DNA from 2 places in the Mesorhizobium sp. P2_B11 genome. Region 1 is predicted to be linked to the other one. Evidence: predicted binding sites of a transcription regulator. Region 1 holds the regulator's gene; the other holds the start of a gene.
What was found. The regulator LexA, encoded in region 1, represses DNA repair genes until DNA is damaged. The targets are predictions, from matches to a motif close to TGTTCNNNNTGTGTTCNG.
Positions count from the first base shown of each region.

Region 2: the regulator LexA is predicted to act here: its motif matches at 1,520-1,537, upstream of parE (DNA topoisomerase IV subunit B).

Region 1 covers NZ_JBFUDF010000006.1:146,614-153,982, forward strand. Annotated here, with positions in the region: gene AC1DYJ_RS20105 (AMP-binding protein) at 1-787, shown strand, start outside; gene kynA (tryptophan 2,3-dioxygenase) at 784-1,620, shown strand; gene kynU (kynureninase) at 1,687-2,934, opposite strand; gene AC1DYJ_RS20120 (GntR family transcriptional regulator) at 3,102-3,881, shown strand; gene lexA (transcriptional repressor LexA) at 4,088-4,849, shown strand; gene AC1DYJ_RS20130 (ComEC/Rec2 family competence protein) at 4,843-7,296, opposite strand.
Region 2 covers NZ_JBFUDF010000003.1:795,543-802,911, reverse strand. Annotated here, with positions in the region: gene AC1DYJ_RS12485 (type II and III secretion system protein family protein) at 1-364, opposite strand, end outside; gene cpaB (Flp pilus assembly protein CpaB) at 443-1,348, opposite strand; gene parE (DNA topoisomerase IV subunit B) at 1,608-3,662, shown strand; gene AC1DYJ_RS12470 (FUSC family protein) at 3,706-5,775, shown strand; gene AC1DYJ_RS12465 (DUF2336 domain-containing protein) at 5,780-6,904, opposite strand; partial or broken gene AC1DYJ_RS12460 (MaoC family dehydratase) at 7,148-7,369, shown strand, end outside.

The sequences.
Region 1 (7,369 bases):
CATCGAGACCTACCGGGCGACCATTTCCTTCACTGCTCCCACCGCCTACCGGGCCATGCTCAAGGCGATGGATGAAGGTGCCGACCTGTCCTCGCTGCGCGTCGCGGTTTCGGCCGGCGAGACGCTGCCGGCGCCTGTCTTCGAGGAATGGACGCAGAAGACCGGCAAGCCGATCCTCGATGGCATAGGCGCCACCGAGATGCTGCATATCTTCATCTCCAACCGCTTCGGCGACATGAAGCCGGCCTCCACCGGCAAAGCCGTCAGCGGTTACGAGGCACGCATCGTCGATGACGAGATGCGGGAGCTGCCGCGCGGCTCGACAGGCCGGCTGGCGGTGCGCGGCCCGACCGGCTGCCGTTACATGGCCGACGCCAGGCAGAAGGAATACGTCCGTGACGGCTGGAACCTCACCGGCGACACCTTCACGCAGGACGAGGACGGTTTCTTCCACTTCGCCGCGCGCTCCGACGACATGATCGTCAGCGCCGGCTACAACATTGCCGGTCCCGAGGTCGAAGCAGCGTTGCTTTCGCACCCCGACGTCGCCGAATGCGCGGTGACCGGCGCCGAGGACAGCGAGCGCGGCCAGATCGTCGAGGCGCATATCGTTCTGGTGCAAGGCGTCACGCCCGACGCATTGACCGTCAAACGCCTGCAGGACCACGTCAAGGCGACGATCGCGCCCTACAAATATCCGCGTTCGGTGAAGTTCATCGACGCATTGCCCAAAACCCAGACCGGTAAAATCCAGCGCTTCCGGTTGCGGGCGGAGAAGAGCAATTGAGCCAGCCCTACGATCCGGCCTCCGATGGCGCGCAGATGTCGTTCAAGGAGCGGATGTCCTACAGCGACTATCTGCACCTGGAGAAGGTGCTCGACGCGCAGGCGCCGCTGTCTTCGGCCCATGACGAGATGCTGTTCATCATCCAGCATCAGACATCGGAATTGTGGATGAAGCTCGCCTTGCACGAGATCGGCGCCGCGATCCGTTCGATCCGCGAAGATCGCCTCGAACCAAGCTTCAAGATGCTCTCGCGCGTCGCGCGCATCTTCGAGCAGCTCAACAATGCCTGGGACGTGCTGCGCACGATGACGCCCAGCGAGTACACCGAGTTTCGCGACGCGCTCGGCCAATCCTCGGGCTTCCAGTCCTGGCAGTACCGCGCCATCGAGTTCATGGCCGGCAACCGCAACCTCGCCATGCTCGGCCCGCACAAGCACCAGCCTGATCTTGTGGACCGTCTGGAAGCGATCCTGGCCACGCCGTCGCTCTATGACGAGGCGCTGCTGCTTTTGGCGCGCAACGGCTTCGACATCGGTGCTGACGCCAAGCGTACGGACTGGCGTGAGACGCGCGTCGAGAACGAAGAGGTGCTGGTTGCCTGGCAAACCGTCTACCGCGACCCGCAGCGCTACTGGATGCTCTACGAACTGGCGGAAAAACTGGTCGACTTCGAGGATTACTTCCGCCGCTGGCGCTTCAACCACGTCACCACGGTCGAACGCATCATCGGCTTGAAGCGCGGCACCGGCGGCACCTCAGGCGCTTCCTACCTGAAAAAGATGCTGGAGGTCGTGCTGTTTCCGGAGCTGTGGACGGTTCGCACCCGGCTCTGAGCTCTTTGTTTCCGCGCAATTCCCGAGGGAAAAGCGCTACGCACTTTTCCTGGACTTGCGCCGATTTCAGGTAACCGCGGTCTTGACCGCAAAGCGGGCGTCCTGCCAGGCGCCGGTGCGCAGAATATCCTCCAGCACGTCGACCCCCTGCCAGACATCGCCATAGCCGACATAGAGCGGCGTGAAGCCGAAACGGATGGTCGACGGCGCCCGAAAATCGCCGATCACACCGCGCTCGATCAGCGCGCGCATCACCTGATAGCCGTGCGGGTGGAGGAATGACACCTGGCTACCGCGCTGGCTGCCGTCACGAGGACTTTCCAGTTCAAGCCCGTAAGCGCCGCATCTGGCTTCGACGAGCTGGATGAACAGGTCGGTCAGCGCGATGCTCTTTTTGCGCACCGCCGCCATGTCGACGTCGTTCCAGATATCGAGCGCCCCTTTCAGCGCCCGCATCGACAGCACCGGCTGCGTTCCGCACAGGAAGCGGCGGATGCCGCTGCCGACCGCAAAGCCCTGCTCGAAGGCAAAGGGCCGCGCATGGCCCCACCAGCCGCTGAGTGGCTGATGAACATCGCCATGGTGGCGTTCGGCCGCGTAGATGAAGGCCGGCGAGCCGGGGCCGCCATTGAGGTATTTGTAGGTGCAGCCAACGGCGAAATCGGCATTGGCGCGGTCGAGTTCGACCGGCAAGGCGCCGGCGGTGTGGCAGAGATCCCAGATGATCAGCGCGCCGGCCTCATGTGCCTTGCGCGTCAGCGCCGCCATGTCGCGCAACTGGCCGGATTTGTAGTTGACGTGGTTGACCAGGATGACGGCAACGCTGTCGTCGATCAGATCCTCGATTGCGGCAGCGTCGACGCCCTCCAGCCGCAGCCGCGTTCCCGGCCGGGTCGAGGCGACGCCTTCGGCCATATAGAGGTCGGTCGGGAAACTGTCGCCTTCGGCAACGATGACCGAGCGATCCGGCCGCATGCCGAGTGCCGCGTGCAGCAGCTTGTAGATGTTGATCGAGGTCGTGTCGCAGACCACCGTCTGCCCGCTAGCCGCGCCGATCAGTCGTCCGAGCTGATCGCCGAGTTCCACCGGCATGTTGAACCAGCCGGCGGTGTTCCAGGCGCGAATGAGATCCTGCGCCCATTCCTGCGTGGCGGCCTGCTGCAGTTCGCTGAAGACGGCTGGTGACGCGGCGCCCAGCGAATTGCCGTCGAGATAGATCACGCCTTGCGGCAAGACAAAGCGTTCACGCATGGAACGCAGCGGATCGGCGGCATCCATCGCTTCGATTGCAGCGAGATCGGGTGTCATGCTCATGATCCGGCGCCCCTCCATGGACAAACGCATTCGGCGGAGCCTGGCCGCCCAAACATGCCGGCGATCTTGAGCGGTCCTCCTGGAGCTGTCAAACATTATATATAATCTACCCAATGAAAGGCTTTGATATATAATCACCATCCGAGCAATCTGACTGATGGGTCACGATGTTGGATGACGAGCAGTCCTCGAAGACGGAAGCGGCCTATCGGCTGCTGAGGCGCGATATTCTTGCGACCCGGCTGGCGCCTGCAGCACCCTTGAAGCTGAGCACGTTGCGCGGAACCTACGGCATCGGCTGGACGCCGCTTCGCGAGGCGCTGTCGCGGCTGGAAGCCGAACGGCTTGTGACCGCCATCAGCAACCGTGGGTTTGCGGTTGCTCCCGTCTCTCGCGCCGAGCTCGAGGATCTGTCGCGTGCGCGGCTGGTGGTCGAACTGCCCTTGCTGGTTGAATCGATCGAAAAGGGCGACCGTCAGTGGGAAGACGCGGTCGTTGCCACGCACTACCGCCTCTCACGCTGTGGGTCCGTGCTCGATGATCCCTCGGATGAGGCCGTCGATGCGTGGTACGAAAAACATGATGCCTTCCACGCGGCGCTGCTCAGTGCCGCGACATCGAGCTGGCTGCTGCGTTTCAACGCGACGATCTCCGATCAACTGCATCGCCACCACCGCTTTCTTAGCCTGGCCCCGACGCTGCGCGCGGCCGCCGGCCGCCAGCACGGCCACCAGAAGGCCATGGCGGCGCTGCGCGACGCCGTGGCGATCGAACACCACACCGCCCTGATGGAAGCAGCCCTTGATCGCGACGCCGAGCGCGCAAAAAAACTGATGAGCGTTCACATCGGCTACACGCTGCAGGTCTATGCCCAGAGTGAACCGGGCGCAGCGACGGAGGCAGTGCAGCCCCGCCCGAAAAAGCGGCAGCGGTCCGGCAAGGCATGAATGGCCCGATGGCGCGGGCCGCCGGCATTTCACCCCGTTGCCGGCAAACGAAGCGCGGGCGCCGATCGCGGCGCGGAACGTTAGGCTGAACAAAACGTCAACGCATTCATTAAACTTTAAACAGTTGCGGAACACAACTGGAACAGATAGTGTTTGTTCTGGGTTTGTTTTTTCTGATTCTGGTTTCAGAACCCGTGGGGGCCGCGATGCTGACGCGCAAACAACATGAACTCCTGATGTTCATCCATGAACGCCTGAAGGAGAGCGGAATCCCGCCGTCTTTCGACGAGATGAAGGAGGCGCTCGACCTTGCCTCCAAGTCCGGCATTCACCGCCTGATCACGGCGCTGGAGGAGCGGGGTTTCATTCGCCGGCTGCCGAACCGGGCGCGTGCGCTGGAAGTGCTGCGATTGCCCGACTCGATCGCTCCCGGCCTCAATGCGGCGAAGAAGTTTTCGCCGAGCGTCATCCAGGGCAGTCTCGGTCAAGGCGGACAAGGCGGTGTGGGGCAAAGCGGTCTCGGCCGCCAGATCAAGCCGGCCTCGTCGTCGCGTTCGATGTCGGCCGGCAATGACGACGCGGTTTCGGCTGTGTCGATCCCGGTGATGGGCCGCATCGCCGCCGGTGTGCCGATCGACGCCATCCAGCACCAGACGCATTCGATCTCGGTGCCGCCGGACATGATCATGGGCGGCGAACATTACGCGCTTGAGGTCAAGGGCGACTCGATGATCGAGGCCGGCATTTTCGACGGCGACACGGTCATCATCCGCAATGCCGATACGGCGAGCCCCGGCGAGATCGTGGTGGCGCTGGTCGACGAAGAGGAAGCGACGCTGAAGCGCTTCCGCCGCAAGGGCGCCTCCATCGCGCTGGAAGCCGCCAACCCGGCCTATGAAACCCGCATCTTCGGGCCGGACCGGGTCAAGGTGCAGGGCAAGCTGGTCGGGCTGATCCGGCGCTACTGAGCCGGCTTGGGTTTGTACTTTTCGCGCTCCTTGTAGGGCGGCAGGCCGCGTGCTTCGCGTGAGAAGCGGCGTTGCTCGTGCCAGGGACGATAGGGCTTGTCGACGGCGAAACGTATGGCTGGCGCTGTCGCGGCCGATTGCTGGTCGAAGAAGACGGCGGCACTTCCGTCACGGGCAAGCTGCTTCTTGGTCACGACTAGCACCAGCGGGTCGCGACAAGGATTGTAGGCGGTGGCGTCGTCGATGACGATCAGGCTCGCGAAAGCGCAGGCCGGTCGGGCTGTTTTGCGATCCTTCGCAAGCGCGACAATGGCGCCGGACGGGTGCCGGGCAATGCAGAGATCGCCTGTGCAGTAGAAGGGTGAGCCGGGCGGCAGGTCGAGCGGATCGAGGTCGAACCGCGTATCTCCAGTCTCGAAGGTCTCCGGCTGAATGATGGTTTCGGCCCGCAGCGCCCGTTTCCAATTGTCGGTGGTGAATTCGTTTGCGCGCTCCCGGTTGAGGGCAAGCTCGCCGCCGCCGATCGGCACAGCAACCAGATGTGCGTCTTCCGAAATGAGCACGTCAGGCGTGCGCACCTGCGGCACGGTCAGCAGGCCGGCCAGCGCGAAAGGCACGGCCGCCAGCCTGAGCCAGGTCGTGGCCATGGTGGCAATGACAAGGGCGACCGTCACCAGCAGGACCGACTGAATGGAGATCAGCCCGACGGCATCGACCGGGGAGCGTTCGGAGATCCAGCCAGAGATGGCGATCATCGCCGTCAGGCCCTTGCCCATCAGATAGAGGGACGGCCAGTCAAAGCCAAAAGGCATCAGCAATGCGCTGATCACCGCCAAGAGCATGACGACAGAGACAATTGGCATCACGGCCAGATTGGCGAGCAGGCTGAGCGGCGACACGCGCTGAAAATGCCAGATGGCAAACAGCAAGGTCGCGCTGCCGGCAATGATCGAGGTCATGGCGAGCCCGCCCATGCCAGCCAAGAATTTTCGCGACAGGAAGCTGACGAAAGAGCGCCTCGCAGGGGGCGTTCTCACTCTGTCGGCGCGGTAGTCGGCCCAGCCGGCATAGGCGCCGACGAGGGCGGCGGTGGCGGCAAACGACATCTGAAAACTCGGGCCGACGACCTCATGCGGCGACACCAGGATGACGGCGATGGCCGAGATCGCCAGATTGCGCATGGTAAGCGCCGCACGATCGAACAGCACCGCAACCAGCATGACCGCCAGCATGATGAAGCTGCGCTCGGCGGCGACCACGATGCCTGAAATGACGAGATAGGCGGCGATGGAGACAAGCGCAGCGCCGGCCGCATATTTCTTGACCGGCCGGCGCGAGGAGAAATCGGGAAAGAGCGCAAAGGCGCCACGCAGCAATCCCATGATGGTGCCGGCGACCAGCGCCATATGCAGGCCGGAAATGGAGATGATGTGGTAGATGCCGGTGCGCCGCATCGCCTCGTTGATTTCGTCCGGAATACCAGCGCGCACGCCGACAATCAGCGCTGCTGCAATCTCGCCTTCGGCGCCACCGATTTGGCCCCTGATATGGTCGGCAATGTTTTCCCGGGCGTTCTCAATGGCCGAAGAGAGCCGCGCGGTCAGCGGCGGCGGTCCCTGGGCGGCGATGGTTTTGGGATTGCCGAGAAAGAAGCCGCTGGCGCCGATGCCGGTGAAATAACTGTCGAAGGAGAAGTCGTAGCTCTCCGGCCGTACCGGACCGGTCGGCGGCAACAGCCTGGCATAGCCGGTGACCAGGGAGCCTGCCGTCATATCGGCGGGAACGGTGCGTGCCGAGAGCCTGACCCGTTCCGGCGCGTAGCGCAGCTTGGGGTAAGCGGTGGAAATCACGTCGAGTGTCAGCCTGACGCGGCCGTTTTCCATTTCCTCGAGACTGACGACGCGCCCGGTTAGCCGTGTTTGAATCTCGGAGCCCAGCATCTGCGTGCCGGCGCGCCATGTCTCGACCTTGGCGGCGACGACGCCAAGCGCGCACAGCATGGCAGCCATAAAACACAGATGCGTCCTCGGCCGCGACCGGGTGACGGCAGCGCAACCTGCCATGAGCAGCACGATGGCGATTGGTTGGGCAAAGCCCGGCTCGCTGGCCAGCGAGAAATAGACAATGACGCCGGCCGCCAGGAAAACCGGCACCAGCAGGAAGGCGACGCCGCGGTCGAGTTCCGTGCCGGCGGCGACGGCTACACTGCGGCGGATAGCGGGCCATGTCGAATGGCGCAGCAGCCTGCGCAGGCGGATGGCAAATCCGGGCACAGCAACCGGTGCCGGCGCGACGTCATCGGGCGATGCAGGCAGGTAGCCCGGGCGCAGTTCGGGCAGCGCAACCGGCATCGGCTCGGCATAGGGAACGTCGGCAAACAACGACCGTTCGCTGACGCTTGCCTCCGCGCCCTCGCCCTCCTTTGCGCCCCGGCCTCGTTCAGCCATCGGGTCTGCCCCTTGCGCCCCAGACCCCCTATGCTACATGAACGCGCAAAGCGCGAAAGTCCGCGCCGCCATC
Region 2 (7,369 bases), on a different contig from region 1:
CCGGCACGCTGGCGCGAATGGTGCTGGCCAGTTGGTCGGTGTCCAGGGTCACCTCGATGTCGACCGTGCCGACAAGCTGCTTGTTCTCGTCGAAGAGGGCAACGCCGGTGGTGCCGAGATTGTTGCCCAGCACATAGAAGGACTTGTCGGTCAGCGGGTTGACGTTGGCGATCTCCGGATCGCCGATGACGATCTGGTAGAAGGCGGCACTGGTGATGATCGTTTTCGGCTTGCCCTTGGCCACCTTGATCGACGCATTCTTGGTCGACGACACATAGACGATGTCGTTGTCGGCCCTGGCCGGCGCGCTGAGGCCGAGCATTGCGGCCGCGGCGAGGCAAGCCGCCATCGCAAGCGCCCGCATTGGGCGCAGCCCTTTCGTCATCCGATATGCATGAAGTCCCGACATCTGTCCCGTCCCTCGTCCGGTCCCCACCGGCAGTTATGGCTGGTCCCGCGCAGGAACCTGGTATTCCTCGACCTGCGTGCCGCGCGTCACGATGATCGTCTTGAACTTTGGCTTCTCAGGCTCCGTGGTTGCGGCCGTGAACAGCGCACCGGCCGCAGCCTGGACGCCGGAGGCGACCGACCCGCCGAAGGATGAGATGGTGGTGACGCCGTCCTTGGCGGTGCCGCCATCGGCGGCCGAGCGCAGCGACAGCGACAAGGTGCCGACAGTGCGGGCAAGCGCCACTTTCTGCGCGCCGTCGGTCGTCACCTCGATGGTCACGGAATTGGCGATCTGCGGTGTGGTCTGGCGCTGGTCGGCGCCCTGCCCGACGGTCAGCACCTTGGCGTCGGAGACGACGATCTCGGAGGTAACGGTCGAGCCGGCAGCACCCTGCGCGTTCTTGGCCACTTCCTGGATTTCGCCGGCATCGCGCGTCAAAACGACGTCGACCCGGTCGCCCGGCATCACGAAGCCGCCGACACCGGCGATCTCGTCGGTGCGGATGGTCACCGCCCGCATTCCGGGCGTCATCATGTTGGACAGCGTCGCACGGCCGTTCGGTCCGGACAATTTGCTGAGCAGCACCGGTTCGTTGATCTCGATCGGCGACAACACCACGCGGCTGCCTTCAGCGAGCAAGGAATTGATGGTGGTGAAGGCGCCCTGCGGCACGGACTCTTCCGACCACGGGATTTCGGTGAGCTGCGCGCGGTCGAGTTCCATGCCGTAACGCAGCGGCGCGTTGGCCACCACGATGGTCTTGAACTCGACCTTGGGGGTCACGGGCGCCGGGATCGATGCCGTCTTTTCCTCGGCATCGGCCTTGGCCTGGCTTTTAACCCAGAAATCCGCGGCAAAGATCGAGATCGCGCCGAAAACGGCGGCGATGCCGATCATGGTTATGGCCTTGCCCCTCACAACTAACCCCTGACACCTGATGGTCTTTTATTTGTTGAGGCCCACGCTAGGCCGCTTAGTTAAAGATTCAGGAATCCCGGGCGCTCCGCCCGGACCTATTTTCGCCGGCTTGGTTATCGAAAGGTTTTAGGATAAGAAGGGGTTAAATCCCCGAACGTAACAGGAACTTCCGTCGCTTGGCGCTGAAAAGCGTGGCAGTATCGGCGGGTGATTCGCGGCACCGGATTCTATGGCAGGCATGGACGACAACAACGATCTTTTCGGCAATCTGGAAAAGCAGCCCCAACCAACCCGGACGTCGGCGCGCCCGGCTGACCCGCTGGTGCAGGCAGCGAAGCGTCCTGCCGCGACCAAGGATGGCAGCGAAGGCTACAGCGCCGCAGATATCGAGGTGCTGGAAGGGCTGGAGCCGGTTCGGCGCCGTCCCGGCATGTATATTGGCGGCACCGACGACAAGGCGATGCACCATCTGTTCGCCGAGGTCATCGACAATTCGATGGACGAGGCGGTCGCCGGCCACGCCACCTTCATCGATGTCGAGCTTTCGGCCGACGGGTTTCTGACCGTTACCGACAATGGTCGCGGCATTCCGGTCGATCCGCACCCGAAATTCAAGAAGCCGGCGCTCGAAGTCATCATGACGACGCTGCATTCGGGCGGCAAGTTCGATTCCAAGGTCTATGAGACCTCCGGCGGCCTGCACGGCGTCGGCGTCTCCGTCGTCAACGCGCTGTCCGACCATCTCGAAGTCGAGGTCGCACGCGGACGTCAGCTTTACCGACAGAGGTTTTCGCGCGGCGTTCCGGTGAGCGGGCTGGAGCAGCTCGGCGAGGTGCACAACCGCCGCGGCACCAAGATCCGCTTCCATCCCGACGAGCAGATCTTTGGCAAGGGCGCTGCCTTCGAGCCGGCGCGGCTCTATCGCATGACGCGCTCGAAAGCCTATCTGTTCGGCGGTGTCGAAATCCGCTGGAGCTGCGATCCGTCGCTGATCAAGGAAAAGGACCAGACGCCGGCCAAGGCGGAGTTCCATTTCCCCGGCGGCCTGAAGGACTACCTCAAGGCATCGCTCGGCGACGACTTCCAGGTGACGCGCGAAATCTTCGCCGGCAAGAGCGAGAAGCAGGGCGGCCATGGCTCGCTCGAATGGGCGGTGACCTGGTTCGGCGGCGACGGCTTCATCAATTCCTACTGCAACACCATCCCGACCGGCGAAGGCGGCACGCATGAGGCCGGCTTCCGCAATGTACTGACGCGCGGGCTTCGCGCCTATGCCGACCTCGTCGGCAACAAGCGCGCCTCGATCGTCACCTCCGAAGACGTCATGATCTCGGCGGCAGGCATGCTGTCGGTGTTCATCCGCGAGCCGGAATTCGTCGGTCAGACCAAGGATCGGCTGGCAACGATCGAGGCCATTCGCATTGTCGAGACCGCCATCCGCGACCCCTTCGACCACTGGCTGGCCGACAATCCGCAGGAAGCCTCGAAGCTGCTGGAATGGGTGATTGCGCGCGCCGACGAACGGGTGCGCCGGCGCCAGGAAAAGGAAGTGTCGCGCAAGAGCGCGGTGCGCAAGCTGCGCTTGCCCGGCAAGCTCGCCGACTGCACGCAGAATGCCGCGGCGGGTGCGGAACTCTTCATCGTCGAAGGCGACTCGGCCGGCGGCTCGGCCAAGCAGGCGCGCGACCGCGCCAGCCAGGCGGTCCTTCCGCTGCGCGGCAAAATCCTCAACGTCGCCAGCGCTGGCAACGACAAGCTGGCCGCCAACCAGCAGATCTCGGACCTGATCCAGGCGCTCGGATGCGGCACGCGCTCAAAATACCGCGACGAGGATCTGCGCTACGACCGCGTGATCATCATGACCGACGCCGACGTCGACGGCGCCCACATCGCCTCGCTGCTGATCACCTTCTTCTACCAGGAAATGCCGAACCTGGTGAATGGCGGCCATCTCTATCTGGCCGTGCCGCCGCTCTATTCGATCCGGCAAGGCGGCAAGGTCGCCTATGCCCGCGACGATGCGCACAAGGACGAGCTCTTGCGCACCGAATTCACCGGCCGCGCCAAGGTCGAGATTGGCCGTTTCAAGGGCCTGGGCGAGATGATGGCCTCGCAGCTCAAGGAAACCACCATGGACCCGAGAAAGCGCACGCTGCTCAGGGTCGACGTGATCGATGCCGTTGCTGCGACCAAGGATGCGGTCGACGCGCTGATGGGCACCAAGCCGGAGGCACGCTTCCGCTTCATCCAGGAACGCGCCGAATTCGCCGCGACGGAAGTGCTGGATATCTAAGCGGCCACCGTTCTAGTCTGCTCTTCCAGATGGAGATGAGCGTGTGACCTGGGACCGGCTGCGCAACGGTTTTGTCGCGAGATTTGCCGGCCTGACGCAGCCGACCCGCTCGGACTGGATTTTCGCCCTGCGCACCGTTTCGGCCGGTCTGATCGCGCTTCTCGTCGCCTACGCGCTGAAACTCGACCATCCGCAATGGGCCATGATGACGGTCTTCATCGTCGCCCAGCCGGTTGCCGGCATGGTGCTGGCGAAAGGCTTTTACCGGCTGCTCGGCACGCTGGCCGGTGGATTGGCGGCGATCGGCATCACCTCGGTTTTCGGCACCAATCCGTGGCTGCTGGTGACTGCCCTGTCCGTCTGGATTGGCCTGTGCACACTGGTTTCGTCGCTGCTGCGCAATCCGGAAGCCTATGGCGCCGCACTTGCCGGCTATACCGCAATGATCATCGGCCTGCCGGCTTTCGGCCAGCCGCATGTGATCGTCGATCTCGCTGTCGCGCGCTGCGCCGAGATCGTGCTCGGCATCGTCTGTGCCGGCCTGACCAGCCGGCTGATCCTGCCAAAACTCGCCGCCGACGCCATCATCTCCAGGCTGAAGCGCAGCATCCTCGATCTTGCCACCTATGCCGGCGGCGCCTTTTCCGGAGGCGACCCCGCGACACTGGCCGGCCTGCACCGCAAGCTGATCGCCGATGCCCAGACGCTGGCCGAGATGCGCACCTATGCCCGGCTCGAAGCGCCGAGCTTCGCCACGCGCGCCCATCCGGTCCGGCGCACCATCGGCCAACTCCTGTCGGCGCTCTCAGCGGCGCGCGCGCTGCATTCGCACGCCGCGCCGAAAAACGCGGCACTTATCCCGGTGCGTTCCGAACTGCAGTCGCTCGTCAGCGAACTGGTAGCCACCCCCGAGGCGCTGGACGACACATCGCCCTGGGTGACGCGGCTCGACGCGATTGCCGCCAAGGCCCGGCAAATGCCCGACGCCGCGGCCGATCATGGCGACGACAGGGTCGGCACCATAACGCGCCTCACCATCGCCGCCGATTTCGCCGAAGCTTTCAAGCAGGTGCTGCGCGGTCTCGACGCTCTGCGCGCACCGGTCACGCGCCCGGGCCGGAGCAACAGGCGGCAGCCTGCGCTGGTGGTGCACCGCGACTACCCCGGCGCTTTTCGCAATGCCATACGCGCCGCCCTTGCCACGCTGGCAGTCGCCGCCTTCTGGCTGACGACGAAATGGTCCGACGCGGCCGGTACCGTCATTCTCGTTGCTGTTGTCTCCAGTCTTTTCGCCGCGCGTCCTGATCCGGTGCAGGTGTCCTGGGGCTTCTTCCGGGGAACGCTGCTGGCGTTGCCCTTTGCCTTCCTTGTCGGCCAGGTCGCCCTGCCCGCTTTGCCCGGTTTCGGCTGGTTCGCGCTGTTTGTGGTGCCGATCCTGATACCGACGGCGCTGGGCATGGCCAATCCCCGTACTGTCGGCGTGGCGACCGCCTTTGCCATCAACTTCCTCGCCTTCCTCAGTCCGCATCAGGCGATGACCTATGCTCCAGGCCCGTTCTTCGCCGGCTCGGCTTCAGTGCTGGTCGGCATCCTGCTGGCGATCGGCGTCTTCATCGTCGTGCTGCCCGCCGATCCGTGGCTTGCCGCCAACCGCATCGTGCGCGCCATGCGCGAGGACCTCGCCCGGCTGTGCCTGCATGAGCGGGTGCCGCGGCGTTCTGCCTTCGAGAGCCTGGCCTATGACCGCATCAACCAGCTGATGCCGCTGTTGCAGAACGCCGGCAGGAAAGGCGATGCCATCTTGGGTGGCGGCGTCGCCGCCGTCACAGTAGGCCTCGAAATCCTGCGCCTGCGCACCGCACAGCAGAGCCCGGCCACGCCTTCCGAAACCGCGCTTTCGATCGGCAACTTCCTGCGCGGCCTGGCGCGTGAACTGCTGTTTCGCGCACCAGGCGATCCGCAGACGGCGACCGTCGCTGTCGCCCGGCAATACGCAGCCGGCCTCTCGGAGCGCAGCGGCAGTGCCGACACGCTGCAGATCGCAGCCTCGCTGCGCATCATCGCCGCCGCGATCGAGGATTTCCCGGATTTTTTCGCCAAGGATCGGGGCTAGGAAGTTATGCTGCGGCGATCGCCAGCGCATGGCCGCGCGCGTTTTCGCGCAGCGCGTCGAGATGGATCGACTTGACCAGGCCGGCCAGATCGCCCTCGGTGGACTGGCCGCCGAGTTCCTTCAGCATCAGCCAGCTGACTTCCTGCACGCCGGCGACGCGCTTGCCATTGGCGACTTCGCGCCAGATCTTGAGCGCCCGCAGGATGATGCCATGGGTGGGAGCGGCAAGGCCGGCGCCGCGAAACAGCGCCTGCAGCGCAACGTCCTGGCCGCCGGCAAGCAGCGCCCGCACCCGTTGCTCCGACTGCTGGCTGAGCGCGACCAGGGTCGAGCCGAAAAAGTCGACCTTGCCATGTGCAATCGTGCGGATGATGAAGCTCGCGGTCAGGTCGCCGCGCAGGCGCAGATGCTCGATGAGCGCGCCATGTTCCTCCGTGCGCGTGCCTTCGACCAGCCGCACCGAAGCCTTGACGCAGGCATCGCGCGTGACGCGCTCTGCCCGGGCCGCCCCCATCAGCGCCATCACCAGCGGTGACCCCTTCAGCGTTTCGCCGAGCTTGACCAGCAGCATGTGCCGGCAGTCGGCAGGCAGCCTGATATCGGTGACCATGGCCTCGCGCACATGAGCGATATGACCATGCCGTTCGGCCATGCGGCGAAAGCTGAGCGATGCTATATCGGCGCCGTCATTGGCGAGCAGTGCGGCACACGCTTCCGGTTCGCCGATCTCGGCAATGGCCGCGGCAACCGCCATCGAGACGACCGGCCGGTCGGCGATCAGTTTTTGCGTCGCCTTGTGCCCAGTGGCAACACGGTCGATCAGGTCGGCGTCGGTAAGCAGCGGCGAGCGCGCCAGCACTAGGGCCGCCACTTCCGGCTGGTCGGAGGCCAGCGCGCTGATGATCTGCAACGGGGCGTGATGGCTCATCGACAGCGCCTCGGCCAGCGCCAGCCGCACCTTCGACGAGGCGTCGTCGAGCAGCAGCGTCAGCGCCGCCTCCGCAGCGCAGCGGTCCTCGAAGGGCAGTTCGGCGTTGATGTAGGCCCGGGCGAGCGCGCTCGCCGCGGCGGCACGCTCCGATACCTTGGCGGTGTAGATCCATTTCAGGAAATGCGAAACAACAACCATACCGCCTGCTTATGCCCCTTGCCGGAAAGTTTCCGGCCCCGGGAAGACCCTAGGCAGAAATGGTTTACGAACGGTTCACCATGTTTATTAATGCATGTCGCTCAAAAGTGGTCCCGGTTTTGAGAGAACGACATGCATCAAAACAAAAACGTTGAAGCGCGTCGCATGGATCCGTCTCAGCGCGACGCGCTTTAGCAGGCTTGCGGGTGACATGGGCAGCGCCTATCAACCGTCAGGCAGCAGAGGAGGACGATAATGGCCGGGCTTTATCTTGAAGAGTTCGTCGTCGGCCATGTCTTCAGGCATACGTTGCGCAAGACCGTCACCGAAAGCGACAACATGCTGTTTTCGGTGATGACGCTGAACCCGCAGCCGCTGCATATCGACTTCGACTTCGCCGCCAAAAGCGAATGGGGCAGACCGCTGGTCAATTCGCTGTTCACGCTCGGGCTGATGATCGGCATT